4 regions of the Bacillus sp. EB106-07-01-XG149 genome follow, and region 3 is predicted to be linked to each of the others. Evidence: riboswitches for the same ligand, from Rfam matches in the RefSeq annotation. Region 3 holds a riboswitch; each other region holds the start of a gene.
The links. A riboswitch is a leader RNA that binds a small molecule or an ion and turns the genes downstream of it on or off. The one in region 3 is predicted to bind S-adenosylmethionine.
Positions count from the first base shown of each region.

Region 1: linked by a shared signal. The riboswitch ahead of AC3WTA_RS12555 (LLM class flavin-dependent oxidoreductase) and the one ahead of AC3WTA_RS26960 (ABC transporter permease) in region 3 are both predicted to bind S-adenosylmethionine.
Region 2: linked by a shared signal. The riboswitch ahead of mtnW (2,3-diketo-5-methylthiopentyl-1-phosphate enolase) and the one ahead of AC3WTA_RS26960 (ABC transporter permease) in region 3 are both predicted to bind S-adenosylmethionine.
Region 4: linked by a shared signal. The riboswitch ahead of metI (cystathionine gamma-synthase/O-acetylhomoserine thiolyase) and the one ahead of AC3WTA_RS26960 (ABC transporter permease) in region 3 are both predicted to bind S-adenosylmethionine.

Region 1 is NZ_JBYTDP010000003.1:57,394-64,762, reverse strand. Features, by position in the region: gene AC3WTA_RS12580 (Phr family secreted Rap phosphatase inhibitor) at 462-599, opposite strand; gene AC3WTA_RS12575 (response regulator aspartate phosphatase) at 596-1,705, opposite strand; partial or broken gene AC3WTA_RS12570 (pyocin-S2/colicin E7-DNase domain-containing protein) at 1,922-2,038, opposite strand; gene AC3WTA_RS12565 (hypothetical protein) at 2,261-2,542, opposite strand; gene AC3WTA_RS12560 (ATP-grasp domain-containing protein) at 3,019-3,975, opposite strand; gene AC3WTA_RS12555 (LLM class flavin-dependent oxidoreductase) at 3,968-5,026, opposite strand; SAM riboswitch class I at 5,109-5,214, opposite strand; gene AC3WTA_RS12550 (hypothetical protein) at 5,456-5,662, shown strand; gene AC3WTA_RS12545 (hypothetical protein) at 5,987-6,376, opposite strand; gene AC3WTA_RS12540 (DUF4352 domain-containing protein) at 6,668-7,219, shown strand.
Region 2 is NZ_JBYTDP010000002.1:352,618-359,986, forward strand. Features, by position in the region: gene mtnA (S-methyl-5-thioribose-1-phosphate isomerase) at 1-476, opposite strand, end outside; gene mtnK (S-methyl-5-thioribose kinase) at 473-1,654, opposite strand; SAM riboswitch class I at 1,746-1,888, opposite strand; gene AC3WTA_RS07805 (carbon-nitrogen family hydrolase) at 1,960-2,823, opposite strand; gene AC3WTA_RS07810 (pyridoxal phosphate-dependent aminotransferase) at 2,838-4,016, shown strand; SAM riboswitch class I at 4,081-4,186, shown strand; gene mtnW (2,3-diketo-5-methylthiopentyl-1-phosphate enolase) at 4,251-5,495, shown strand; gene mtnX (2-hydroxy-3-keto-5-methylthiopentenyl-1-phosphate phosphatase) at 5,492-6,151, shown strand; gene AC3WTA_RS07825 (methylthioribulose 1-phosphate dehydratase) at 6,148-6,786, shown strand; gene AC3WTA_RS07830 (1,2-dihydroxy-3-keto-5-methylthiopentene dioxygenase) at 6,764-7,276, shown strand.
Region 3 is NZ_JBYTDP010000012.1:58,325-65,693, forward strand. Features, by position in the region: gene AC3WTA_RS26935 (YusW family protein) at 1-187, shown strand, start outside; gene AC3WTA_RS26940 (peptide ABC transporter substrate-binding protein) at 204-1,814, opposite strand; gene AC3WTA_RS26945 (ABC transporter ATP-binding protein) at 1,828-2,601, opposite strand; gene AC3WTA_RS26950 (ABC transporter ATP-binding protein) at 2,598-3,608, opposite strand; gene AC3WTA_RS26955 (ABC transporter permease) at 3,565-4,569, opposite strand; gene AC3WTA_RS26960 (ABC transporter permease) at 4,587-5,504, opposite strand; SAM riboswitch class I at 5,639-5,744, opposite strand; gene AC3WTA_RS26965 (DUF3951 domain-containing protein) at 5,927-6,088, shown strand; gene AC3WTA_RS26970 (hypothetical protein) at 6,107-6,610, opposite strand; gene AC3WTA_RS26975 (multidrug effflux MFS transporter) at 6,858-7,369, opposite strand, start outside.
Region 4 is NZ_JBYTDP010000002.1:542,415-549,783, forward strand. Features, by position in the region: gene metH (methionine synthase) at 1-2,337, opposite strand, end outside; gene AC3WTA_RS08940 (bifunctional homocysteine S-methyltransferase/methylenetetrahydrofolate reductase) at 2,337-4,169, opposite strand; SAM riboswitch class I at 4,240-4,349, opposite strand; SAM riboswitch class I at 4,553-4,662, shown strand; gene metI (cystathionine gamma-synthase/O-acetylhomoserine thiolyase) at 4,905-6,017, shown strand; gene metC (cystathionine beta-lyase) at 6,014-7,177, shown strand; gene AC3WTA_RS08955 (cysteine hydrolase family protein) at 7,339-7,369, shown strand, end outside.

The DNA.
Region 1 (7,369 bases), on a different contig from region 3:
AATCCCCCTTTAATAGTTTTTATAGCTTACAACTTAAATGTATCACTTTTGTAATTTTTGTAAATATATTGAATATGTAGAAATATTTATTTAATTCTTAGTAATATTGGGATTTTATTTTATCAAATGGAAAATAGAGGAGTTTAGAAAAGTATGTAACAATGCATAATAAATCAATCAGATATTATGATATACTCACAAAGAGCTGATACAAAATTTCTTTAGATTGGAAAACTAAAGTCTTATCTACCTAAAAGGAAGGCGCCTAATGGCGTCTTTTCTTTTAGGGAAAGGAATAAATTTTACCAGGATATATATGAAAATAAATCATCTAATTATAAAATAAAAAACGCTCATTTGAGCGTTTCATCTATATACCTAATAATTACTTTTTCTTCACTGATAACTCTTCTTCAGTAATAATCCCTTGATCCAACAACTCTTTATACTTCAATATTCCATCAGCCCCACGGCTCTCCATGCGTATATTGTATAACGTTTGTTGTATTAACCTTTGATTGGTCTGTTGGAGCATTTACTCCATTTAATAGTATGACCGTAATTATTAATCCAATTGAACTGCTTATGATTCTTTTCATTTTAAAGCCCCTTTCTGAAAACCTTTTTCTTTTTCTTTATATCCTAAATAGAAGTATTCACTAGATTTTATTGAATTTCCTTCTTCATGATATTTAACCGCTAACTTTTCAGCATATTCCTGGACATATTGCCATAAACCTACTTCATTAAAGAAAGAAATTCCTTTAGAAATAGCTAATTCTAATTCTTCAGCAGAAACATTCTCATTCATTCCCTTTAGAATGGTAAAATGATGTTCATATTCTTTTTGTTCTAGTTCATTACAGATTACTAAACCTTTTTCAATTAAAGAGGCTGCAAGCTTTGTTTTCCCTAACTTTAAATTCTCTCTAGCTTCCAAAAAAATCGCTCTAAAGTGATTCGGGATTTTTTGTGATACTTCTGATAAATAACGAAGTGCTAAATCAGATAGGTTTTGCTCTGCATACATAACCCCTAAACTATGTCTAACTCGTAACATTAACTCCTCTTCATTCTGCTTTTTCAAAATATCCAGAGACGACATAAAATAAACTTCTGCCTGTTCAAATTCATTTAGCTTTACACATGCTAAACCCAGAACATTGTCACATGCTGCGACCTTCCTACTATATCCGTACAGCCCTTCAAATATATTTCTTGCTCTAGTTGCATATTGAATAACTAAAATAGGCTGGCAAACATGATAATAGTAGCTAGATAGCTTAAAGTTAAATTCTGCTTTTTCGATTGGATCCTGAATATTTTCCAACAAAGATTCTGCTATTCCATAATGCTTTTCAGCCACTTTAAAATCACCGTTTACCGTAGCATGAGAAGCCTTAAAGAAATGGTAATAATATAATAGAGATTCATCTGATGGCGCTTCATCTAACTTCATTTTTCTTAGATCATTCTTAGATATGTCAGATTGATGGGGATAAAACTCTGCACTCAACATTTTAAATCTAAAATCTAAAAGTGAATAAAACTCTGTATTCTTTTGATCTTCTTCCATACTATTAACTTTTGTATCAATACTTTGTTTTAATTCCTTTGCCTTAACGAAATTCTGTGAACGAATTTCTCGATACCAATCATGTAAAAGTAAAGTGATTTCTTCCTTTTTTATTACGTGTACACTCATATAGCCCCTTCTCCTTTGTCTATAGATTACTAACATAATAACAAAAATCAGCTGATAAAACATTTAATTTTCAGAATATTATAGTTTCAAAAAAATTTCTCAATACAATTTCACCATTTTAGCTCTTTAAACTTAAAATTTTTTCTGTTCCTTATTCATTTCTATATAAAAAATAACACTTTATTATTGGTAATGGTGAAATATGAAAGTCTATCCCTTCATAAGTTTTATATTCATAGGATTAAATTCTGCCGCATAGCTCGAATCAGAAAGTGTTTTCCAAAATTCTTCTCTAAAATCGTCAAAAGATTTGAATTCTCTTCCTACTAATTTTTCTCAAACTTTTTGCGGAATACCCGTTGGTTTTTACCCTTCACTAAGGCCTCGTCCTAAACTGATTATTACACGGTTCACTTGACTACAATCTGCCTCTATCTCATCGAACTCAAGTAACTTTCTCCACATAAACACATGGACTCAACAAATCACTTCTAAAATTTATAAAAAGAAAAGACCTTTTATTTTAGTTAAAAGGTCTTTCTTTAAATATATTTATTAAGATTTATATTTTTTGACTGTATAGGGAATAGTTACAATGTATAAATCTATAGCATAGATTGTAACCCAAATACCTTTACCTTCAGCCGCTAGCTTTTCATTTAATTGTGATAAATGCTCTGAAACTTTTCTTTTACCCCATTTTCTAGGAAACCATTGAAAAACCTTAGGAACATTATGTTTTTTGTTATACCATACGTTCAATCTCCAAAAAATCAAGAAAAACGAGACAATCACTACAGTACAAAAAATATCAAAATATGAAATTCCTAAAATCATATAATATATTCTCCATTTTCATTAAAGCTCAGATAATTTTTTTCTTATATAAAATCAGAGAAAGGATAGCAACCTCCCGCCCTAACAATATATAGTTATATGCAGCTTATCACACAATTCTATTAGAGGAAATATCATCGAAATACCCTCAAATTATATCTATCTAAAAACAAAATATAGACTTATTCAATTTTACGATACATTTATATGTTACGTTGGATAAGTCCTTTTATAAGTCGTTTTTTTAATGTAGATACCATTATTTCAATACAATAGAAGCGATTATTGAAATATATATAGGCATAAGAAGATCCCCCCTAGTTTAAGCTAGAGGGGATCTTCTTATGCCTATTTCAAACTACTCACAATCTCCGCAAATATCACTTCAAACGCATGCACACCTGCATCTGGATATCCTAAACTTGGTCATATGACCACGATTACTTTAACAAAGGTTTTCACTAGAACCTTCTATACTATTTAACTAACTCTACTTGCTTTTCTAATTCTCTTCCAAGGAATGTAGCAAGCTCAAGCATACCAAATTGATTTGCTACAGACTCTGCGCCAGAATTATAGTTTGTGTTTGTATTAATATCATACGTATAAATTGTTCCATCCGAACTGCGAATAAATTCAATACCAGCAACGGTAATTTCATTTTCTTCCAAAAACTCTTTGTATTGTTCAATAATTGGCTCTTGGAAGTCCGATATAATTTCAAATTTTGTTGATGACTCTTTCTTACTCTCTTCTCCTACTGGGCAAAAAGCATCTTGAATCGAACACGCATCTGCTGGACAAAGTTCAAATCCTTCTGATGTATCTACTTTAACTGCATATACAAACTGACCGCCTACAAACTCACAACGTGTAATATATGGTTCTGGCGCTTCAATATATTGCTGGATTAAAGTAATTCCATCAATGGGTTCTTCAAACGTCGGACCATCCAAATATTGTTCTAAAGCATCAATGGAATGAAACAGTTGAACACCAAGGCCTTTACCTGCACGGTTATGCTTTGTAATAAACGGTACTTCCCCTAAATCCTTTGCTGCTTTTACTATATGATCACGGCCAACAGCACCAATTGTTTTCGGCACTTGTATCCCAAATTTTCTTAATGCTGCATATTGATTTAATTTACTTACTTCAAGGCGTAATGCACGAGACCCATTAAATACTGTTCGCCCGTATCCCTCTAACCAAGCAAGAACCCCTTCAGTCAATTCAGGTGCATATCGATGCCCTCTCGTATGTGAAGAAGCACTCATGCGGCTATAAAAAACACCTTGGGGAGGTTCTTGTTCTAATGAAAGTGTTCCTTCATTTAAAAGCCATTCCTCATACGGTAACTCCAGTTCTTCCAACCTTTTCACTAAATGATCCGTCCATTCCTTATTCTCATGTAATATGTAAATTTTACTCATTTGTAATCAATTCCTTTCTTTTTGCTTCAACTAATGGCATTACTTTTTCAGAAAATCGTTTCATCTCTTCAAGCTGTGGCGAAAATTGTAAAAGTAATAACGTAACACCCCCTTTTTCAAAAGCAAGTATCCTTTCTGCAATTTGTTCTGGTGTTCCGATTAAATTAGGACGTAACCCGCGATTAGATACGGAATAATCATTGAGCTTCACTTGCTGTTCCAAATGCGATTTACTAATAAAGTCTTGATAACCCGCATAACCTAAAGCATCGTCTTTCACATCCGTTATGCGTCTCCATTCCTCTAATGCCTCTTCTTCTGTATCACGACAAATAACGTAAGCCGCAAGCCCGAATGACTGCAATGGCTCCTCTGTAACTTTCTTTCTACGATTCTTCATATCTTCTATTTTCACAGATACTTCTTCCACTGTTCCCCCGTGCATTACATATGCATCCGCGTGGTTGACAATGACCTCTTTTCCTCGCTCACTCTCACCACCTGCATAAAGCTTAATGCCTTGTTTCTGCACAGGTTTTGGACTTAAATGTGTATGATGAAGCTCATAAAACTTCCCTTTATAAGAAAACTCTTCTTCTTTCCAAAGCTCTTTCAAAACTGTTACAAATTCCTCTGTGCGATCATATCTTTCATCATGTGCAGTAAATACCCCGCCGTACTGTCTCGCTTCTTCTTCCCACCATGCCGAAACTACATTCAATGTAAAACGACCATTACTTAATTGATCAATATTTGCTGCCATTTTCGCTGTAACTGCTGGATTGTGGAAACCAGGTCTTACAGCTGTCATAATCTCTAATTTATCCGTCACTGCTGCAAGTGCTGCCGCAGTTGTCCACGCTTCTAAACTTGGTGCCGAAACACCTTTTATATCATTTAAATTTAATTCTGCAATAAGTGTTGTTGAAAAACCTAATTGTTCTGCTGCTTGCGCTGTTTGTTTTGCATACTCAAACGTAGGCGGCATAGATTCATCATCTACATTTCGAAGCCATCCCCCAAAAATCGGCAACCAAAAACCGTACTCCACTACCTATTCCCCCTTTAACTTTTAACCATAAAAAAAGCTACTCTTATCGAAATAAGAGTAGCCTTCTTGACTAAGTGAACCTCTCTTATCTTTCAGGTGTTTTTCACCTGCAGGATTTGGCACCTTTCGTCTAAAACGAGGTTGCCGAAGTTTCATAGGGCCCGTCCCTCCACTTCTCAGCATAAGAATTGTTTGATTTCCATTTATTATAATCATCAGAATCATAAAAATCAATCCTTTAATACTTATTTTTCCGATATACATTAAATGATATATGAAAAATCATATTGTTATAGAGATTTATAAGGGTATTGTGTTGTTTTACTTACGAATATATAAAGGGGTATGTTGTATCATGTCGAAAACATCATGTATAACCAAGTTGCTTTACTTCTATCTTAAAAACACAGCAAATGAGGTGTTAGTAGCATGAAAAATAAACGATGCGAGAATTGTGGTTCTACTACATTTAAAGAAGGAAGAGTTGGATCTGCTTATCATGCATATGTTTGTGAAGATGATTCTAGTAGGCTCTTTTCAGTGGGGAAACGTTCCAAACTATTAACTACATTTTGTTTAGAATGTGGTGAGGTGAAATCATTTAGAGTGGAGAAGCCGGAAATATTTAAAGAATAAAATAATACTAATTACATATTATGAAGATGGTTATTAATGATGGTAACGTTCAAGCATTTCGCCTACCTTTAGAATTGGAATATTGGGTACTTTCATCTATAGGTGCTGCTTCACTAGGAAAAATCTGTTCCTCTGTAAAGTTGCTTTCGGAATAATAGACACGAAATTTCATGTTAAATGCAAATAAACAAGGAACCCATTAGTCGGTTCCTTGTTTATTTAGCTAAAGCAGACTTCTTTGGAGAACCCAAATAAAAGTTAAATCGAATCCTATTTAACATTTCCCTTCAAATATATGACAGTAAAGAATACATCATCACGGTGTCAGCAAGCAAAAGTGTATTCTGCATTTCTAAAAACAGTAGATGGCAGATTGTGACCTGCTGAATCTGCTAAGAAAGAATATACAAGAACATCCTTAACATCATCTTTATTTCCACTAATGATAACATCAAGAAAATCTTCTATTTGGAATTCTGGAGTAAACAATACAATCTTAGTCGTTCTGTTTGGTTCTAAAGAAACAAAAGTACGAGAAATTTCAACTAATTCATTTTGAGTTGGGAAAGAAATGTTTCGACTTCTCTTAACAGTTACCGTTACATTACTAGTATGACAGCGTGAATCATTGTTTAACATAATGTTGAGAGCAGTTGGAATAATCCCATTTTCAGAAACTGGAACTCGAAACACTCCAGTAGATTTATGAGCCATATAATCACATCCTTTCAAAATAAAATATATTTACAATATATTAGATGCAAGAAACGTTCATTTTGATAGGGACAAATTATATGATTAATATATTTATAATAACCCTCGGTATTACTAAGACAATGATTTACAAGATTAACAAATATCGTGAGACCCAATCGAATGTATAGTAAAAGTAAAAGAATAAGGTGTCTAAAAGATTCCCTATTTTGAGCCAATAATGAGACATTATGTTAATCTTATATGTATAGTTGCACAAAATTGAGAAACTTAAGGAGACAGATTAATTTTATGAGAAAATCATTCATATTACTTACTTTAATTCTAGTATTAGTCAGTTTTACGGCTGCTTGCACACAAGATAAAAAAGATAGTGCCGTTGAAAATGGTCCAATAGAAGAACCAACCGCAAAAAATGAAAATGAAGAATTAATAAATTTTGAAGAAAAAGAAGATATGACCCGCTTGGAACAAGGTATTTTATTAGTTGGTGAGAGTGTTAAGGGAGGCTATTACTTGACCGCCGTTCAAAATGCATATTTAAATGCTAGTAACGATTCCGTCGTTGTTAATGTCTCTGTAAAAAATGTACGAGGTCAAACGATTGGACTATCAGAATTAAAATATAACTTAAAAGATGAAAAAGCCGGAAAGGCCTATGAAGGAAAGGTGCTTGATCAAAACCCTTCTGGTATACAAGTTACACCAAATGAAACGGTAGAATTGAAAATAGCTTTTGAAGTACCAAGTATCGCAGATGAATATATGTTTTATATTGAAAGCTCTTTAGATCCTCTAGGAGCACGCTGGAAAATCGATAAGTTGCAATCACAAAAAAACTAAGTCTCAAATAAGCAAAAAACAATGAAAAATTTGATATAGATACAAATGAATAATATATAAACATAAAACCATCGATTTAATGAATCGTTGGTTTTTTTCAAAAAATGCTCCATTAAAAACTAGGAGACAAAAAAGAACTAATCCCTAGAA
Region 2 (7,369 bases), on a different contig from region 3:
ATTGTTAAAATGTTATCACCGTCTTTAAAGCATGTTAATGCATGTTCTCCAATACTCCGGCATACCGCTTCATCTTCTTGCTGAATGAGAAGTGCTTCTTCTTCTAATATTTTTTGTGCTTCTTTTATTTTAGTAATTTCTCGAATGGATTCTCTCATACGATCGATTGCCCAAAATAAATTGACTGCTGTCGGGCGTGACGTTCCTAAATAATTACAATCTCTATTAAACTTCTTTTGAAATTCTTCCATATGTACAGTATTATATTTTTTTGATGCAAGCGCCAAACCAAATGCAGCTACAATTCCAATTGTAGGTGCTCCTCGTACTTCTAGCATGACAATACTTTTCCATACCTCTTCAATCGTCGTTAATGTTTTGTATTCTGTACTATGCGGCAACTTTGTTTGATTTAATACTGCAATGGCATCACCTTTCCAACTGACAGACCTCGGAACAGTAACAATTGTACTCATGCTTTTACCCCTCCAGAAACTGTCTGTTGAAATAACGTTCGGAACAGTTGAATGTCAGCGCTCTTAGATTCATATTTTATTAGTTCTTTACCTAAGGATAGCGCTTGTTTTTTAGCTTGGATTCTCGTTTCTTTATTTGCTATTTCATCTAAATCAGCTACATGTGCTAAACCAATTGTTCTACGTATAAGCTCACATCCAGCAAATCCAACGGCATCCGTAAAAATATTTTGCAAAATAATTGGCAACCATTGTTTCTCTTTCGTATATGCTTCTACGCCTTCTCCAATCCATAATTTCGTAAAAGCTTCTACAAAATAACTCCATGTTTTCTCAATATGGAAAAATAGCACACTTCTTTTTTCCTCTTCACGGGATAGTGCATTTAATAATAAATTTGCAATAAATTGACCAAGGTCAAATCCAAATGGACCGTATGTTGCAAATTCTGGATCAATTACTTTCGTTTCAGCAGGTGATGAAAAAATACTACCAGTATGTAAATCACCATGAATAAGCGCTTCTTTTCTTGTTAAGAACTTATATTTATATTGCGCGACTTTTAATTTTAAATTTTTGTCACTCCACAGTTCATCCACCGCTAGTTGTAACTCTGGTTCATAATCATTCGTATCATAATGACTAAACGGATCTGTAAACACTAAATCTTCCGTAATTTTACTAAGATCTGGATTAACAAATTCACTATCTAACACTCTTTTCTCTTCTGATTGTAAACCGAAATCTGAAGTATAAAACAAAACATGTGCTAGAAAGCGACCAATATGTTGGGATAAAAGTGGGTACTCCTCTCCATCTATTAATCCTTTTCTTGTAATTGTTAGCCTTGATAAGTCTTCTATGACCGTTACTGCTAACTCTTCATCATGACTGTACACTACCGGCACATATTCCGGCACATACTTCGCAAAAATTTGTAATGCTTTACTTTCAATCGTCGCTCTTTTTATAGACAGTGGCCAGCTCTCACCAACTACTTTCGCATATGGCAGTGCTTGTTTTATTATAATAGACTTCTCTCCATCATCTAATTTGAACACGTAATTTAAATTTCCATCTCCAATTTCATGACAAACTACATTTGCTTTCTTTTCAAAATAACCGTGTTCTTTCGCATATTGTATAGCTGTTGTTTCAGTTAATGAATAATATCCCATCGTCTTCTCCCCCTTTTTTAAATTCAGAGGTTTTTCTGACGTAGAAAAACCTCTTTCCACAAAGAAAGAGGTTTGAAGTTTATCTTCTCCCCTCTTATCTGCCAGAAAGGTTTACTTTCTGCTGGAATTAGCACCGTGCCTTTTGGCGTAAATAAACGCCCCATTTCACAATGGTATTACGGTCGGTTGCTGGGCTTCATCGGGCCAAATCCCTCCACCTGCTCTTGATAAGAGTTGTATAATTTTTTGAATTTTTAACTTTATGTTGAAGACTATACCAAGAATAAAAATCACTTGTCAATATTTTATTTGTATAATTCTGGACGACGATCTGCAAAAACTGGAATTCCTTTGCGTACTTCTTTAATTTTCTCAAAATGAAGCTCTCCAAATAAAATTGATTCTTCTTCATTCGCTTCTACAACAACTTCGCCCCAAGGATCGACAATTAAAGAATGACCGGCAAACTCATTATTCGGATCCTTTCCTGCCCTATTACATGCAACAACATAACACTGATTTTCAACTGCTCTTGCTTGCAATAGCAAACGCCAATGAGCTAAACGAACCAATGGCCATTCTGCTACAACAAATAAAACTTTTGCACCTTTAGCAGTATGAACACGCATCCACTCCGGAAAACGAATGTCATAACAAATTGTACCGGCGCACTCTACATCATCTAGCTTAAATTCACCTGTACTATTTCCAGCGATTAAATATTTATGTTCATCCATAAGCTGAAATAAATGTACTTTACTATATTCATTGACTAGTTCTCCTTCCTTGTTTACCACATACATTGTATTTGTAACACCTTGCTCTGTTTGCTTCGCTATAGACCCACCGACAATATGTACACCATATTGCTTCGACCATTCTTTCAGCTTTTCTTTCGTTTGCAATCCATCCCTATCTGCAATTTCAGTAAGCCTCGTTAAATCATATCCCGTTGTCCATAGTTCTGGTAAGACAATAACGTCTGGTCTTTCCTTCATCGCTTCGCTTATTTTATTTTTAGCATTCTCAATATTTTTTTCTACATCTCCAAAGACAATGTCCATTTGAATACATGCGACTTTCATTTTGTCAGCCCCATTCATAATTTTTTCTTTACAAAATACTGGAAAGATTATATCATTTGTCACTAGAATTGTAACAACTTTCAAAAGAGGTGGAAAGTATGAAATTATTTCAACCTTCTGAGATAGTAACATCATTGCCAACACAATTTTTCGCTTCACTTGTTGCAAAAGTTAACAAAGTCGTAGCAGCTGGTCACGATGTTATTAATCTTGGTCAAGGTAATCCAGATCAACCAACACCGCAGCATATCGTAAAAGCTTTACAAGATGCTGCTGAAAAGACCATTCATCATAAATATCCGCCATTTCGCGGACACGAAAGTTTAAAAGAAGCCGTGGCAACATTCTATCAACGCGAATATGATGTAGTAGTAAATCCAAAAACAGAAGTTGCTATTTTGTTTGGTGGAAAAGCTGGATTAGTAGAATTACCACTTTGTTTTACAAACCCTGGTGATACTATTCTCGTTCCAGATCCAGGCTATCCAGATTATTTATCAGGAGTTGCTTTAGCAAAAGCACAATTTGAAACAATGCCGCTTATTGCAGAAAATAATTTTTTACCAGATTATACAAAAATTGATGCCACTACCGCTGAGCGTGCAAAGTTAATGTTTTTAAACTATCCAAATAATCCTACCGGTGCTACTGCATCAAAAGATTTCTTTGATGAAACCATTCATTTTGCTAATAAACATAATATATTAGTCATTCATGATTTTGCTTACGGTGCTATTGGATTCGATGGTCAAAAACCTGTTAGTTTCTTGCAAGCAGACGGTGGTAAAGATACAGGTATTGAAATTTACACTCTATCGAAAACTTTCAATATGGCTGGATGGCGCATCGCTTTTGCTGTAGGGAATGAAAGTGTGATTGAGACAATTAACTTATTACAAGATCATATGTATGTTAGTATTTTTGGTGCAGTTCAAGATGCTGCCCGCGAAGCACTATTAAGTTCACAGTCTTGCGTAATAGACCTTGTAAATAGTTACGAATCTCGAAGAAACGCTCTTGTTTCAGCTTGTCACTCAATTGGTTGGAATGTAGATATTCCAACAGGCTCATTCTTTGCATGGCTTCCTGTTCCGAAAGGATATACATCTGAGCAATTTTCTGATATTTTACTAGAAAAAGCACACGTTGCAGTTGCTCCTGGTGTTGGATTTGGTGAACATGGCGAAGGATATGTCCGTGTTGGTCTCTTGCATACAGAAGATAGATTACGAGAAGCCATTAATCGAATTGATAAATTAAATTTTTTCAAAAAATAATTGACAACATGAAAAATATCTGACAAAATTCAGTTATCTTAAAAATTTAAACATTTCTAAATACTTCTTATCAAGAGCAGGTGGAGGGACGAGCCCGACGAAACCCGGCAACCGATCTACAATTGTAGACACGGTGCTAATTCTCGCAGCATTATGCTGACAGATAAGGAGCTGGTTGTAAAAAAACCTCTCCTTAGCTGAGAGGTTTTTTTATTTAACTAGGAGGTTTTAACAATGAGCGGAATTATAGCAACGTATTTAATCCATGATGATTCACATAACTTAGAAAAAAAGGCCGAGCAAATTGCACTCGGTTTAACAATTGGCTCTTGGACTCATTTGCCACACTTATTGCAAGAACAATTAAAACACCATAAAGGCAACGTCATTCATGTTGAGGAACTAGCTGAACAAGAACATACCAATTCGTATTTACGTAAAAAAGTTAAACGCGGGATTATTAAAATCGAATATCCGTTATTAAACTTCAGTCCGGACTTACCAGCAATTTTAACAACTACATTCGGAAAGCTATCACTTGATGGTGAAGTGAAATTAATCGACTTAACATTTTCAGACGAGTTAAAACAATATTTCCCTGGTCCAAAATTCGGGATAGATGGTATTCGAAATCTTTTACAAGTGCATGAGCGTCCCCTTTTAATGAGTATTTTTAAAGGAATGATTGGACGAAATATTGGTTATTTAAAAACGCAATTACGCGATCAAGCAATTGGTGGTGTAGATATAGTAAAAGATGATGAAATATTATTTGAGAATACATTAACACCACTTACGAAACGCATTGTATCTGGAAAAGAAGTTTTACAATCCGTATATGAAACATACGGACATAAAACGTTATATGCCGTAAATTTAACAGGACGAACTTTTGATTTAAAAGAAAATGCGAAACGCGCAGTGCAAGCTGGGGCAGATATTCTATTATTTAACGTATTTGCTTACGGACTAGATGTACTACAATCACTTGCAGAAGATGATGAAATCCCAGTTCCTATTATGGCACACCCTGCTGTAAGTGGTGCTTATTCAGCATCCAAGTTATATGGAGTTTCCTCTCCATTATTACTAGGAAAGCTACTACGTTATGCTGGGGCTGACTTTTCATTATTCCCATCTCCATACGGAAGTGTTGCTCTAGAAAAAGAGGAGGCTCTTGCTATCTCAAAATATTTAACTGAAGACGATGCATTTTTCAAGAAGAGTTTTTCTGTTCCGTCTGCTGGTATTCACCCTGGTTTCGTTCCCTTTATTCTACGAGATTTCGGTAAAGATGTTGTTATTAATGCTGGCGGCGGGATACATGGACATCCGAGTGGAGCGCAAGGGGGCGGTAAAGCTTTCCATACTGCAATTAATGCTACTTTGCAAAATACACCACTCCATGAAGTAGATGACATAAATTTGCATAGTGCACTTCAAATATGGGGAAATCCCTCTCATGGGGTGAAATTATGAGTATTCAAGTATTTTGTGATTTCGATGGCACGATTACAAATAATGATAACATTATGTCCATTATGGAAAAATTTGCACCACCAGAAGCCGAAGAAGTAAAGAATAGAATTTTATCACAAGAGCTGTCTATTCAAGAAGGTGTTTCTCAATTATTTCAATTAATACCTACTAGTCTACACGATGATATGATTCAATTTTTAATAGAAACTGCTGAAATCCGTAGTGGTTTTCATGAATTTATACAATTTGTAAATGAAAATAACATTTCTTTTTACGTTATATCAGGTGGAATGGATTTCTTCGTCTATCCACTCTTACAAGGAATCATTCCAAAAGAGCAAATTTACTGTAATGAAACAGACTTTTCAAATGAATTCATTACAGTTAAGTGGCCTCATCCTTGTGATCATCATTGTCAAAATCATTGCGGATTATGCAAATCATCTTTAATCCGTAAATTAAGTGATACGAATGACTTCCATATTGTGATTGGAGATTCAATTACTGATTTACAAGCTGCGAAACAAGCAGATAAAGTATTTGCTCGCGACTTCCTTATTACAAAGTGTGAAGAGAATTATATTGCTTATACACCGTTTGAAACATTTCACGATGTTCAAACCCAATTAAAACATTTGTTGGAGGTGAAATCATGAAACAACTTTTTCGTCAATGGTATGACTTAAGCGAGATAAAAAAAGAATTAACAACACGAAATTGGTTTCCAGCAACGAGTGGTAATATTTCTATAAAGGTTAGTCATGAGCCACTTACTTTTCTTATTACAGCAAGTGGTAAAGATAAAACAAAAACTACTCCAGATGATTTTCTATTAGTAGATCATCTAGGGCTTCCCGTATTAGAGACTGAATTACGCCCTTCAGCAGAAACAATATTGCATACACATATTTATAACAATACGAATGCTGGGTGCGTACTTCATGTTCATACAACTGATAATAATGTCATCACAAATTTATATAGTGATGCAGTCACCCTTCAAAATCAAGAAATTATTAAAGCTCTCGATATTTGGGAAGAAGGTGCAACAATTCACATTCCTATTATCGAAAACCATGCCCATATCCCAACGCTTGGAGAAAACTTCCGAAAACATATACAAGGAGATTCGGGAGCAGTATTAATCCGTAACCACGGTATTACCGTATGGGGCCGAGATAGCTTTGATGCAAAGAAAAGATTAGAAGCTTATGAGTTTTTATTCCAATTTCATATAAAACTATTATCAATTCAAGGAGGCGTTTCTAATGGCGCAAATTCGTATTCATGAAGTAAATACTCGCATCGAAAATGAAGTAGAAGTATCTAAATTTCTACAAGAGGAAGGCGTTTTATATGAGAAATGGAATATTTCTAAGCTTCCTACTCATTTAAATGAAAATTATTCGTTAACAGATGAAAACAAGGCTGAAATATTAGCTGTGTTTTCAAAAGAAATCGCTGATGTTTCAGCGCGCCGAGGCTATAAAGCACATGATGTAATTTCACTTTCAAATAGCACACCTAACCTTGACGAATTATTAATTAACTTCCAAAAAGAACACCATCATACCGATGATGAAGTTCGCTTTATTGTTAGTGGTCATGGCATCTTTGCTATTGAAGGAAAAGATGGGAAATTCTTTGACGTTGAACTTGAGCCAGGCGATCTCATATCTGTTCCTGAAAATGCAAGACATTATTTTACCTTGCAAGATGATCGTCAAGTTGTAGCTATTCGTATTTTTGTTACAACTGAAGGCTGGGTTCCAATTTATTAAGGTAGTTAGTTGAATAAAAGGACTTGGATCCCCTTTTCCAACCTTTTATTCACTCTACATATATACATCCTCCTATGGAACAGGCTTATTTCA
Region 3 (7,369 bases):
CGACGAGGCTATTACAAAATTAAGCCCACTTCTACAAGAATTAAAATTTGATAAAGATACTCCTGACCAAGAAGTAATCGATCAAGTAGTAAATGTGTTCAAACTTGATAAAGACTACCAAAAGTTTGATTTAGAAGTTGTCTTCTCTGATGGAACGAAAAAAGAATATAAAAGAGAAATAAAATAAAGAAGTAGGCGGTTGCCTACTTCTTTATTTTTGCATATCTTAAATCTGGTTTAGATCCAACATAATATTGAAGTCCAGATACTGATCCTTTTTGTAAGTAAGAATCAGAAGGGAATATAATTGGAATTAACGGTGAATCTGTAAACATAATATCTTCTGCTTTATGCAATAAATCAAAACGCTTATCTTCATTTTGTTCAACTTCTGCTTCTTTGATTAAAGCGTCAAATTCTTTATTATGCCATTTTGCATAGTTGTTTGGACCATCACCTGCATATAAATCTAGTTTAGTAATTGGGTCTAATAAAGAACCGCCCCATCCCATATAAGCTAATTGGAAATCACTTTGCTTATATGTATCGATGTAACTCTTCCACTCTTTATTTTCTAATTTAATATCTACACCAAGATTTTTCTTAAACATTTCCTGCATTGCTTCTGCTACTTTTTTATGCTGTGTATCCGTTGTGAATTTTAATGTTACTTCAGGTAATGTAGACCAACCTTGTTCTTTCATACCCTCTTCTAATAATTTTTTCGCTTCTGTTGTATCAAATTTTACGTAATCACCTTTTTCTTTACGGAAATCACGACCACTTTGTGTTTTTGCTCCTTCTGGAACGAATGCATATGCTTCTTGCGCATTATTCTTATACAGTTTTTCAACGATAAACTTACGATCAACTGCTAATGAAAATGCTTTACGTACTTTCGCATTTGTAAATGGCTCTTTTTCTACGTTAAACGAGTAAATATAAGATGAGAATCCTGCAACACGTTTATATTCCTTATTCCCTTTTTCTTTCTCAATCATCTCTTGTGGTAAGCCACTTAATAAATCTAATTCTTTTGATTTGTACAATTGATACGCCGTTTTAGAGTCTGGAATAATACGAAACTCAATTTCTTTTAATGTTACCTTTTTATCATAGTATTCTTTATTTTTTTGTACTGTAATTGCTTGGTTATGCTTCCATTCTTTTAACTTGAATGGTCCATTTGTAATTAACTCTTTTGGATCTGTTTTTAATTTATTGTTATCATCAATTGATTTTTTAGATAATGGAATAAATAATGAACTCGCTAATTTTTGTTTAATAGAAGCAACTGGGTGCTCAAGTGTTACCTTTAATGTTTGAGGATCAACAACTTGAATACCAACTTGGCTTTCTTCACCTTTTCCAGTATTATACGCCTCTGCACCTTTAATAAAGTACATTTCTGTCCCATTCATAGAACCCGTTTTCGGATTTAATAATCGCTTCCATGCAAATTCAAAATCATTTGCTGTAATAGGAGAACCATCTGACCATTTAATATCTTTCTTTAAATGGATTGTATATTCAGTTCCATCTGCATTTACTTCTTCTTTCTCTGCTAATTCATTTTGATATTTCCCATCACTATCTTGCGTATATAAGCTTGAGAATAAATGTCCAATTACATAACCTGATGTGCTATCTGTTGCAATTGCGGAATCGAGTGTATATGGATCGCTACCAATATTCGTTACTAATCGATCTCCTTCCCCCTTACCAGCACTCGCCTTTTGCGCCTCTTTTTTACCGCAAGCGACAGAAGTAATTGCTAATACGGTCATAATGACAAATAATAAAAATTTCTTCATCCTACATTCTCCTTTAACCCGAAATTTTTGGTGTTGATGCTAATAATGTTTTTGTATAAGAATGTTGAGGATTACGGAATACTTCATCCGTATTTCCAAATTCAACAAGTTCTCCTTTATATAAGACAGCTACCTTTTCACATAAATAGTGAACCATCGGCAAATCATGCGCGATAAATAAATATGTATAGCCTTGTTCCTTTTGAATCTTTTGCAACAAGTGCACAATTTGGATTTGAAGTGAAACATCTAACGCTGAAATTGGTTCATCCAGAATTAATACTTCTGGCTCACATAATAACGCCCTTGCAATAGCGATCCGTTGACGTTGTCCTCCGCTAAATTCGTGTGGGTATCGATCAATATATCGTCTATCTAATCCAACACGTTCTAGCGCATCACCTGCTACCTCATCTTTCAATCCTTTATCTCCTAAACCGAATGAAATATATCCTTCTGTTACGCTATCGCGTACTTTCCAGCGCGGATTTAATGCAGCTGTTGAATCTTGAAAAATGAATTGTACTTTCTGCAAGAAATCTCGCTTATGAGCTGATTTCAACTTGTGAACAACTTGACCGTTATAATCAATTTGACCAGACGTTAGGCTCTCGATCCCAGCTATGAGCTTACCAAGTGTTGTCTTTCCTGAACCACTTTCTCCAATAATGCCAAGCGTTGTTCCTTTCGGGATAGAAAGTGATATATCTTTTAGCGCTATGATTTCTTTCTTTTTACTTCCATACGTTTTCGTTACTTGCTTTACAGTAATTAAATCTGTCGTCATGAGGCATTCACCTTCTCTTTTGATTTCGCTTGGTCATGCTCTAGAACATGTTGCCAACAATGTGAACTGTGTTCCCCAGAATATGCTGTTCTATCAGGGAAACGATGAACACATTCTTGTATTGCTACTGGGCATCTATTTACAAATGGGCACCCAAAGCTATTTAACGTTTCAATTGATGGTGTTGTTCCCTCAATGGCCCTAAGTACCTTTTCAGAATCATCCATATTCGGAATAGCTTGCAATAAACTTATCGTATATGGGTGCTTAGGTGAACCTATCACTTCTTGTATCGTCCCTTTTTCAACAACACGTCCCCCGTACATCACAACTACTCGATCTGCTACTTCACGTACAAGTGCCAAATCGTGGGTAATTAATAAAATACTCGTATTTTGTTTTTCTTTTCGCTCTTTTAATAACCCCATAATTTGCTTTTGAATCGTTACATCTAATGCAGTTGTAGGCTCATCTGCAATAACGAGCTTTGGGTGACACGCAAACGCAATTGCTAAACAAATACGTTGCCTCATACCTCCGCTTAATTGATGTGGGTACTGTTCAAAACGTTTCTCTGCTTCATGTATCCCTAAATCATTTAATAAGTTAATCGCAATTTCTTTTGCTTCTCTTTTCGATTTTTTCTCATGTTGCAAAATCACTTCTGTAATTTGCCTTCCTACTTTCATCGTCGGATTTAAAGAGGACAGAGGGTCTTGAAAGATAAACGAAATATCTTCCCCTCGAATTTGATTCCATTCTGATTCTTGTAAATTCGTCAATCCTTGAGATTGGAAAGAGATGCTTCCGTCATCAATGTGAATAGATTCTTGATTTAATCCGACAATAGATTGTGCTGTAACACTTTTTCCTGAACCACTTTCTCCTACAAGTGCAACGATTTCACCTTCATTAATAGAAAAGGAAACATGCTTCACAATTGCTTGCTTACTATTCTCTTTTTCAACGGCCAATGTTACGTTTTCTAAAGATAAGAGCTGTCCCATGTTTTTTCTCCTTTCGATTCCGTTTTACAATCTTCGGATCAATTGCATCTTGCAAACCATCACCAATTGCATTAAATGCAAACATAATGAGTGCAATCATGATTGCTGGGAAGAATAATTGCCACCATTCTCCGCTTAGTAGTGTCCCGAGTGCATCGTTCGTCATCGTTCCCCAGCTCGCTGCTGGTGATTGTACTCCGAGTCCGATAAAGCTTAAAAATGATTCTGAGAAAATAGCTGCTGGAATTGTAAATGATAAATTTACGATAATAATGCCTGTTAAATTCGGAATGATATGTCCGTATATAATCTTCATATGCGATGTACCTAATCGCTCTGCTGCAATAACAAATTCTCTTTGTTTTAAAGACAAGACTTGCGCTCTAACGAGACGTGCCATGCCAATCCATCCTGTTAACGCAAGAGCAATTATAATTGTAAAAAGTCCTGGTTTCATCACGATCAATAGTAAAATAACAATTAATAAATATGGGATACCATATAACACTTCAATCCCTCGTATAATCCATTCATCTATTAACGTTCCAAGACGATTACGCCCTCTTACATATCCGCTAAAACCTCCGATCAGTACACCAAGACCTATGTCTAGCGCTGCTGCTACTAATCCAACTGTTAGTGAAATTTTTCCACCAGCCCAAGTACGCGCCCATATGTCTCTTCCTAAATCATCAGTTCCGAACCAATGCTCGCTACTAGGAGGTAAATTAGTTGCTTCTTTCACTTGTTCACTCGCAGTAAATGACGTTAAACTTTCGCCAACCAGTGAGAAAATAATAATTAGTAATAACGTCACTGCCCCTAAAACTGCTATAGGGTTTGATATAAACTTGCGAAACACTTCCTTCTTTCGACTAATCGTTTGCTGATCTTTATTTATCGTTAATTCTTTTTTCTCCTCATTCGTTAATAACTGTTTATTGATTTCATAAGCTCCCATTTAAATGTCCCCCCTCCTTACGTAATAGAACGAATACGCGGATCAACAATACGGTGAATAATATCTGTAATGAAAATACAAGAAATTAATAATGCACTATAGAAAATCGTTGTTCCCATAATGACCGGATAATCCCGGTTAAAAATACTATCTACAAAATATTTTCCTAGACCAGGAATGGAAAATATTTTTTCAATAACGAAAGTCCCTGTTAAAAGTCCAGCCATTAACGGTCCAACAAATGTAAGTACTGGAACAATCGCATTTCGAAGAGCATGTCTTATAATGATTTTCTTAATTGGTATGCCTTTCGCTATCGCTAGCTTAATATAATCACTCTGCAAAACTTCAATCATATTAGAGCGAACAAATCTTGTAATAACCGCGATTGGTCCTAACGCTAATGCGAAGGATGGCAATACCGTATGTTCGAATGTGCCCCAAGACGCTACTGGTAAAAGTTCAAATTGAATAGCAAATACTTGTATAAATAGTGGTGCTAAAATAAAACTTGGAATAGAAATACCGAGAATCGCGAGTAAGCTCACACTATAATCAATTACTTTCCCATGATATAGAGCTGCAAATGTACCTGCTGCAATTCCGACTAATAATGAAATAACAAGTGCTTGTAAACCAATAATCGCTGAGGGACCAAATCCTGTCGTTATAATTTCTGATACACCTTGACCTGTGGATTGAACAGATTCACCAAAATCAAAATGAACTACGCCATCTAAATAAGCAACATATTGATTCCATAACGGTTCATCAAGGTGATACTTCGCTCTCATGTTTTGTATCACTTCTTCAGGAAAGATTTTCGCATCTGATGAAAATGGATCCCCTGGAATGATATGCATAATCAAAAATGTTACTGTTGTAATGACCCATAGCGTGAACACCATAACCGATAGTTTTTTAATAACATACACTTCAATAACCCCCTAAACAAATGTGTTTACTTTGTTTTATTGACATATTTGTTCCTATTACTTTTCCGCTTCTTAAAACACAAAAAGCCTTGATCTTAAAAAATAAGATCAAGGCTGAATAAACGAAGGCCCATCACTTATCTTTCAAGACTTGCTTGCTGGAATTAGCACGGTGTTCCTGTTACAGAACCCGCTGCTGAGGTGTCATAGGGCCAGTCCCTCTACCTCTCTGGATAAGTAAATTGCTATATTATTATTTGGTTCAAATTGTATATTTTGAATTATAATTCTGAAAAAATGAAAAGTCAATCAAATTGGATATATTTAGAAAAATAAGTTTTTATTTCTTACTACTATAGAGTTACCCTTAACAATCCGTTATACTTGTCATCATCGGCTTCTATAAAGTGAAACTTTAATCAGTGGGGGTTTTACGGGATAAACTCTTTATTAAAAAGAAACGTATCATTTCTTTTTATACTCCATTCGATAATATTACCGGACAAATAACCTCTGCATTTCACGAAGAACAGAATGTATTAGTATCCGAGAATGAAGACGGAGATGGTAAGAAGAAAAAATAACCTTGCGCGTGCGCAAGGTTATTTTTTCGTTTCTGCTTGAAAACGTTTATAGTATGTTGATGCTGTTGCAAAGTTAATTTCTATATCACGAATCAATGATGAGTCTTCTTCTTTAGCTAACTTCTGTAATTTTTTCATTGCTTGTTCCGATTCATTCAAGAAACCAGCGTATACCTCATGTTCTTGCTCTTTCGACTTTGGAACACGAATTTCTTTACGTATATTATCAATATCTTCTAGCATGCTAGTCGTTACTTTTTGCACATCTTCTTTATAGTTAGCATTCGTTATTTCCTTACCGCCCTTTTCTTTTGCCACTTCAAATAACTGTAGTGCTTTATTAATTTCTTTATTCATTTTCATATCGTATTTTTCATGTACTGCACGGTATTCTTTCATCTCTTCTGTTTGCTCAGTAGATTGCTCTACCTTTTCTTTCGGTTCTTTCGTATCTTTATTTCCATTACATCCTGCTAGAAGGATCATACTTCCCATTACAGCAATACCCAAAACCTTCTTCATCTCTTCTTCTCCTTTTATCTACAGCTACTACTCATTATAGTTTCTTTTATCTCCACTTGTTATTATACCGAGAACATCCTACTTTTTACACTTAAGACGCTACCTTAATATACACACCAACATTTTTGTCACAGTATCGTCACTTTATGCAAATAACTTTTGCATCACCTTACAACACTGTATAAGTTATTTCAAAGAAATGAAAAAAGAGCTGATTCAACACATGTTTGAATCAGCTCTTTTTTTATTAAGCCTCTAAATTTTGTCTTTGTTGCAGTTCAAACTGCTTCTCACTTCTTCTGGCCATAAATAGATAACATAACACAGCACCAATTTCACAAAGAGCTATCACAACCCCCATCGGTAATGCGGTGTTGCTTCCACCAATACCTACTAACGGTGCAACAAGTGCTCCTGAAATGAACTGTAATAAACCTAATAAAGCCGATGCCGTTCCTGCAGCTTGTTTCTGGTTTCTCATCGCTAATGAGAAACCAGTTGTTGATACAACCCCGACACTTGATACAACAAGGAATAACGAACATAAAACACCAATTAAACCTATTCCTAGTACAATTGTCAGTAGTAAAGATAAACCACCAACAGCTGCAATAATAATACCGGAAACGAATAAAGTTTTCTCATTCACTTTCCCCGCTAAACGACCCGTAACCTGACTAGCAATAATAATACCGATACCGTTAATCGCAAAGAATAAACTAAATTGCTGTGGTGATGCTCCGTATATGTTCTGCAACA
Region 4 (7,369 bases), on a different contig from region 3:
ATCTTCAGCAGTCGTTACCATTTGTTGCGCTGATTTTACTAATAAACCAGAAAGGCCAATAATGTCAGGCTTCTTTTCTTGTACTTCTTGTACAATTCGATCTGAGCGAACATTGATTCCTAAATTAATAATCTCATATCCGTTATTCGATAAAATAATTTCAACGAGGTTTTTCCCAATATCATGTACGTCACCTTTAACAGTTGCTAATAATACTTTCCCTTTTTTCGCACTCTCGCTAGATTCCATATGTGGCTCTAAATAGCTTACGGCAGCTTTCATACTTTCAGCACTTTGCAATACTTCGGCAACGATAAGCTCATTATTATTAAATAATCGTCCCACCTCATCCATTCCTGTCATAAGTGGGCCATTAATAATATCCAAAGGTTTTCTTCCTTCTGTAAGTGCGAGACTTAAATCTTCTTGTAGCCCTTGTTTCGTACCTTCTACAATGTAATTTGCCAGCCTTTCATCAAGAGTTAATGTTTCTTGGATAACGACATCTTTCTTTTTTGCCGCACGATAGAAATTTGTAAATTCTTCTAACGTCTCTTGCGTCGTTTCAAAAAGTAATGCATCTGCAAGACGTTTTTCTTCCTCTGGAATTGACGCATACCGTTCTAATTTTTCCGTATTCACAATCGCGTAATCTAATCCTGCTTTAGTTGCATGATATAAAAAGACGGAATTTAATACTTCGCGGCCAGCTGGTGGTAAACCAAATGATATGTTACTTACACCTAAAATCGTTAAACACTCTGGCAAGGCTTCTTTAATAAGGCGAATTCCTTCTATCGTCGCTGCCGCTGAACCAATATATTCTTCATCACCTGTACCTACAGGAAATACAAGTGCATCAAAAATAATATCTGACGGGCGTATACCATATTTCGTTGTCAATAACTCATAACTTCTTTTCGCGATTTCGAGTTTTCGTTCTGCACTAACCGCCATACCATCTTCATCAATTGTTCCTACAACAATAGCAGCACCATATTTCCGAAGAAGCGGCGTCACTTTTTTAAATCGTTCTTCTCCATCTTCTAAATTAATTGAATTAATAACAGCTTTTCCTTGAATATAAGTAAGAGCTCGCTCCATCACATTTTCATCTGTTGAATCAATCATAATTGGTACTTTTAACACTTTCGTAACTTCTGCCAAGAAGTTTTCCATATCTTCTATTTCATCGCGATCAGGATCTGCCATACAAATATCAATAATATGAGCATTTTTCTTCACTTGCGCTCTTGCGACTTCAGCAGCCTCTTCAAATTTCCCTTCTGCTACTAATCGTTTAAATTTACGTGACCCAATAACATTTGTTCTTTCACCAACAAATAATGGTCTCATAGAGTCATCATATTGAAGTGCCTCTAATCCACTAACCCCGTGTCCATCTCTTTCGTGGTGTTCACGCGGCTTAAGAGAAACTAATGCAGATTTCATTGCTTTTATATGTTCTGGTGTTGTGCCACAACAACCACCGATAATATTAACCCATCCTTCTTCAGCAAATCGCTTCACTTTTTCAGCGAGTGAAGATGGTGATTCATGATAATGTCCATCTTCATCAGGAAGACCTGCATTTGGATAACAAGAAATGTAACACTCCGACAAATCAGATAGTGAACGAATATGGTCTCTCATAAACTCCGGACCAGTCGCACAGTTTAATCCAACAGATAGTGGCTTCATATGTTCTACTGATAAGTAAAAAGCCTCAATTGTTTGCCCGGCCAGAGTCGTTCCCATCGGTTCAATCGTTCCTGAAATCATAATAGGTACAATTTTATTTAGCTCATCAAAAGCTGCTTGAATTCCAATATAAGCAGCCTTCACGTTACGCATATCTTGACTCGTCTCAACGAGTAATACATCTACGTCGCCATTTAATAAGCCTCTTGCCTGCCTTGTATAGGCTTCAATTAATTCTTCAAACGTTACACCACCAGTAACACTAATCGCTTTCGTTGTCGGCCCCATTGCTCCCGCAACATATACTTCTTTTCCGCTTTCGTTGACCGCTTGCTTTGCTAAACGTGCTGCCTTCTCATTTAGTTCCTCGTCTAAATGAGACAACGCATAATCACTTAATACAATGTTTGTCGCCCCAAATGTATTTGTTTCAATAATATCCGCTCCAGCTTCAATATAAGCTTTATGAATCTTTAAAATGACATCAGGTCTTGTTTCTACTAAATATTCATTACACCCTTCGTACTCTTCTCCTCCGAAATCTTCCGCAGTTAAGTCCTCTTGCTGGATCATTGTTCCCATTGCACCATCTAATATTAAGATGTTATTTTGTAATTTTTCTTCTATACATTTCATCAGTTAATACCTTCTTTCACTTCTTGCTTTTCTCTCACATATTTAACAAGATGTTCTGTAATTTCATATTTTAGAAATGGTGTAATAAGATAAATGCCGTTAAAATATTTCATCGCCACATCGATCAATTCTTGTGAAATGCGAATCCCTTCCTCAATTGCTGCCTCTTTCGTTTCATGTCCATCCATTCTCTCCCTTATTTCTTCAGGTAGAGTAATACCCGGCACCTCAAAATGAAGGAAATCTGCATTCCTTTTACTTATTAATGGCATAATCCCAATAAAAATAGGTTGTTCCAAATGCTTTGTCGCTTCATACACTTCTTCAATTAACGCGATATCATAAATTGGCTGAGTTAAGAAATATTCCGCTCCAGCATCTATTTTCCGTTCCATCCGCTTAACCGCTGCTTTTAAATGTCTTACATGCGGATTAAACGCACCTCCCACTGAAAACCTTGTTGCTGGACCTATTGATTTCCCTAAAATCGAGCGTCCGTCGTTCATTTCTTTAATCATTTTAATGAGCTCAATAGAGGACAAATCATATACAGAAGTGGCACCTGGAAAATCACCAACGCGTGCTGGATCACCAGTTAAAGCTAACACTTCTTCCATACCTAACGCCGATAAGCCTAATAAATGAGACTGTAGTCCAATGACGTTATGATCTCTACACGTTAAATGCGTCAATACCGGAATATCGTGCTTCGTTAATAATGCCCCCATTGCCATATTCGAGATGCGAGGCGATGCTAATGAATTATCTGCTAGAGTAATAGCATCTGCACCAGCTCTTTTCAATGCTCTTGCTCCTTCAAAAAATCGCTGCGTATCTAATGTTTTCGGTGGATCTAATTCCACTACTACTGTCGTTTGTTTTTTTGCTTTCTCTGCTAATGTGACATGAGCTTTTGAACGTTTCTCGTGTGTATGAACTACTTTCGGTCTTTGAATCGTATCCTTTTCTATTACAGGTGTAACATTTGCAATTGCACGTTTCATACTTTCAATATGTTCTGGAGTCGTGCCACAACAACCACCTAATAACCGAATACCTTGCTCAATAAATTTCGGTGTCATCGCTTCGAAATAAGCTGGACTTCCCTCATATACGTAACGTCCCTCCACATAATTTGGGAGACCTGCATTCGGATATGCTGACAAGTACCCATTTTGCGGAATCGATATCATTTTAAAAGCTTCCGTCATGTGAAGTGGCCCTAGTTGACAGTTCAATCCAACAACATTTGCACCGTAATCTAAAAGCTGTTTTAATATTTCATTTACATCATTTCCATTTTGAGTTGTACCTGCCTCATGCAATGCTAATTGAGCTACAATTGGAATATTCGTTTGTTTTCGTAACACCTGAACAGCATGAAGTAATTCAAACTCATCATAGAAAGTCTCTAATAGCAGTCCATCAACCTGTTCTTCTAGTAATGCACTTGCCTGCTCAAGTAGCATAAATTCTCGCTCCATATCAGTTGTTGTAACAGCTCCGATATGTTTCATGCCACCAATTGTTCCTAAAATTGCATTTCTCTCTGTCACAGATGCTTTCGCCAATTTTACTGCCGCTCTATTAATTTCAGTAACTTGATTTTCTAAACCATACATACGTAATTTCGCTTCATTTGCTCCGTACGTATTTGTTTGAATTACATCAGCCCCAGCAGCTACATATTGCTTATGAATCGATATAATTAAATCCGGATCAGATATATTTAATTCTTCAAAACTACTTTGCAAGCCATGTGAATGTAATAACGTTCCAACCGCGCCATCACCTATTACAATTCCTTTTGATAATAAATCTAGTAATTTCACAAATCTCCCTCATTTCCATCAATATAAAAACCCCCTCTTCACTTTGAAGAGGGGGACATAATCAATCCTCCTCTTATCATGCAAAACATTCGTTTTGCAGGTATTAGCACCGTTTCAAACATTTTGTTTGAAGGTTGCCGGGTTTCACAGGGCCTTTCCCTCCACCGCTCTCAATAAGAGTTTGTCTTTATTATTTTATTTATGTAGCTAAAAGGAAATACGTTCCCCTTTTAACAATGTTTGTTAATTTTTTAATAAATTTAGCATGCACAAATGCAAAAGTCAATGACACTTGCGGAAAAATAAAAATTATTTAAAATAAAGTTGCAATTCAATTATCTTTTGTTGTAAAGTTAAAAACATAATAAAATTTCATACGAACATTCTTATCTAGAGAGGTAGAGGGACTGGCCCTATGACGCCTCAGCAACCATTAACATTTGTTAATAAGGTGCTAATTCCAGCAAATTGTGAAAGATTTGACAGATGAGAAGAAGACTCTATTCAAACCGAAAGCCTTCTTCTTTAGAAGGCTTTTTTTATTTTACCCCGCATTAACGGGCAGTAAGATTCCCAACTCAAAATTCAGCTAGAACAAAGAAGTTAGGTGGGAATCGACTGCCCGTAAAAGCCCGATTGGTGAGGACTGATAATCAGTGGGGAATGCCCCCCTCACTGATTAAAGTTTCACTTTACATTCACTTAATTGTTAATTTAAAAAGGAGGAATTTTCACATGTCAACTATTGAAACAAAACTAGCACAAATCGGAAACCGGAGCGAAACTACAACAGGAACTGTTAACCCACCTGTTTATTTTTCAACTGCTTATCGTCACGAAGGAATTGGTAACTCTACTGGCTTTGACTATTCACGAACTGGCAATCCAACTCGTGGTCTTTTAGAGCAGGCAATCGCAGACTTAGAATATGGTGAACAAGGTTATGCCTGTAGTTCAGGGATGGCAGCTGTTCTCCTCGTCCTCTCCCTATTCCGTTCTGGAGACGAACTTATTGTATCCGAAGATTTATACGGGGGCACTTATCGATTATTTTCTGAGCATGAAAAAAAGTGGAACGTTCGATGTAGATACGTAAATACACAATCTATTAAACAAATTGAGCAAGCTATCACAACTGAAACGAAGGCTATTTTCATAGAAACTCCAACTAATCCGTTAATGCAAGTTACCGATATTGCCGCTGTCGCAACCGTAGCCAAAAGACACGGACTACTTCTTATTGTAGACAACACATTCTATACGCCTTATATACAGCAGCCATTAACAGAAGGTGCCGACATTGTACTTCATAGCGCAACGAAATATTTAGGGGGACATAACGATGTCCTAAGCGGACTTGTCGTTGCAAGAGGAAAGGAACTTTGTGAGGAAATCGCTCATTATCATAATGCCTCTGGTGCGGTCTTAAGTCCATTTGACTCATGGCTATTAATTCGTGGTATGAAAACGTTAGCGCTTCGCATGAGACAACATGAAGAAAATGCAAAAGCAGTTGTTGCTTATTTAAATGATGAAGACGGGGTGACAGATGTATTTTATCCTGGAAGAGGCGGCATGATCTCATTTCGTCTGAAAGATGAAACATGGATTAATCCATTCTTACAATCTTTATCCTTAATTACATTTGCTGAAAGTCTTGGTGGTGTTGAAAGTTTAATGACGTATCCAGCAACGCAAACACATGCTGATATTCCTGAAGAAATCAGAACAGCAAACGGTGTATGTAATCGTCTTCTGCGATTTTCCGTTGGCATTGAAAATAGTAACGATTTAATTCAAGACTTAAAGCAAGCCATTAAACTTGTAAAAGAAGGTATAAGAATATGAGTTATTCTATAGATACACTCTTACTGCACAACCAATATAAACATGACTCGCAAACAGGAGCTGTTAACGTTCCCATCTATAATACATCAACATTCCACCAGTTTGATGTAGATACGTTCGGAAAATATGACTATAGTCGCTCTGGTAATCCAACTCGTGAAGCTCTTGAAGATATCATTGCTTTATTAGAAGGAGGAACAAAGGGGTTTGCCTTCGCATCAGGAATTGCAGCGATTTCTACTGCATTCCTCCTTCTTTCACAAGGCGATCACGTACTCATTTCAGAGGACGTATACGGAGGCACTTATCGAATTATAACTGAAGTGCTCTCCCGTTACGGTGTGTCACATACATTTGTTGATATGACCAATTTAGAAGAAATAAAGCAAAAAATTAAGCCAAATACAAAACTCTTTTATGTGGAAACACCCTCTAATCCACTTTTAAAAGTGACAGATATTCGTGCTGTTTCTAAACTTGCAAAATCTATTGACGCCCTTACTTTTGTTGATAATACATTTTTGACACCACTATTCCAGAAACCACTTGATCTTGGCGCCGATGTCGTTCTTCATAGTGCCACAAAATTCATTGCCGGTCATAGTGATGTTACTGCCGGATTAGCTGTTGTAAAAGATGCCGAACTCGCTCAAAAACTTGGATTTTTACAAAATGCATTTGGCGCTATTTTAGGTCCTCAAGATTGTTCTCTCGTACTTCGCGGTCTAAAAACATTGCATGTACGTCTTGAGCATTCAGCTGCAAACGCCAATAAAATTGCACATTATTTACAAGAGCACGCTAAAGTTAAAAATGTCTATTATCCTGGCTTACAAACACATCTTGGATTTGATATTCAACAATCTCAAGCTACATCAGCTGGAGCTGTCCTATCTTTCACTTTACAATCAGAAGACGCACTCCGCCAATTTTTATCAAAAGTAAAATTACCTGTCTTTGCAGTTAGTTTAGGAGCTGTCGAATCGATTCTTTCCTACCCAGCTAAAATGTCACATGCAGCACTGTCGCAAGAAGCTCGTGATGAAAGAGGGATTTCTAATTCATTACTTCGGTTATCCGTCGGCCTTGAAAATGTTGACGATTTAATATCCGATTTTGAAAATGCCCTTTCTTATGTAGAAGAACCTGTAAATGCATAGAACGAACAGAAGATATGAAATTAAGTTTTCATATCTTCTTTTTTATGCCGTTACGTATATTTTTTACTTTTCGTATAGTTCATAAAAAAACGAAAGAGCACCATCTATTTCTAAATAATGAATTAATTGATATATTAAGAAGTAAAAAAGGGGCAAAAATAATGGATACTTGTGCAGATGTTTTAATCGTTA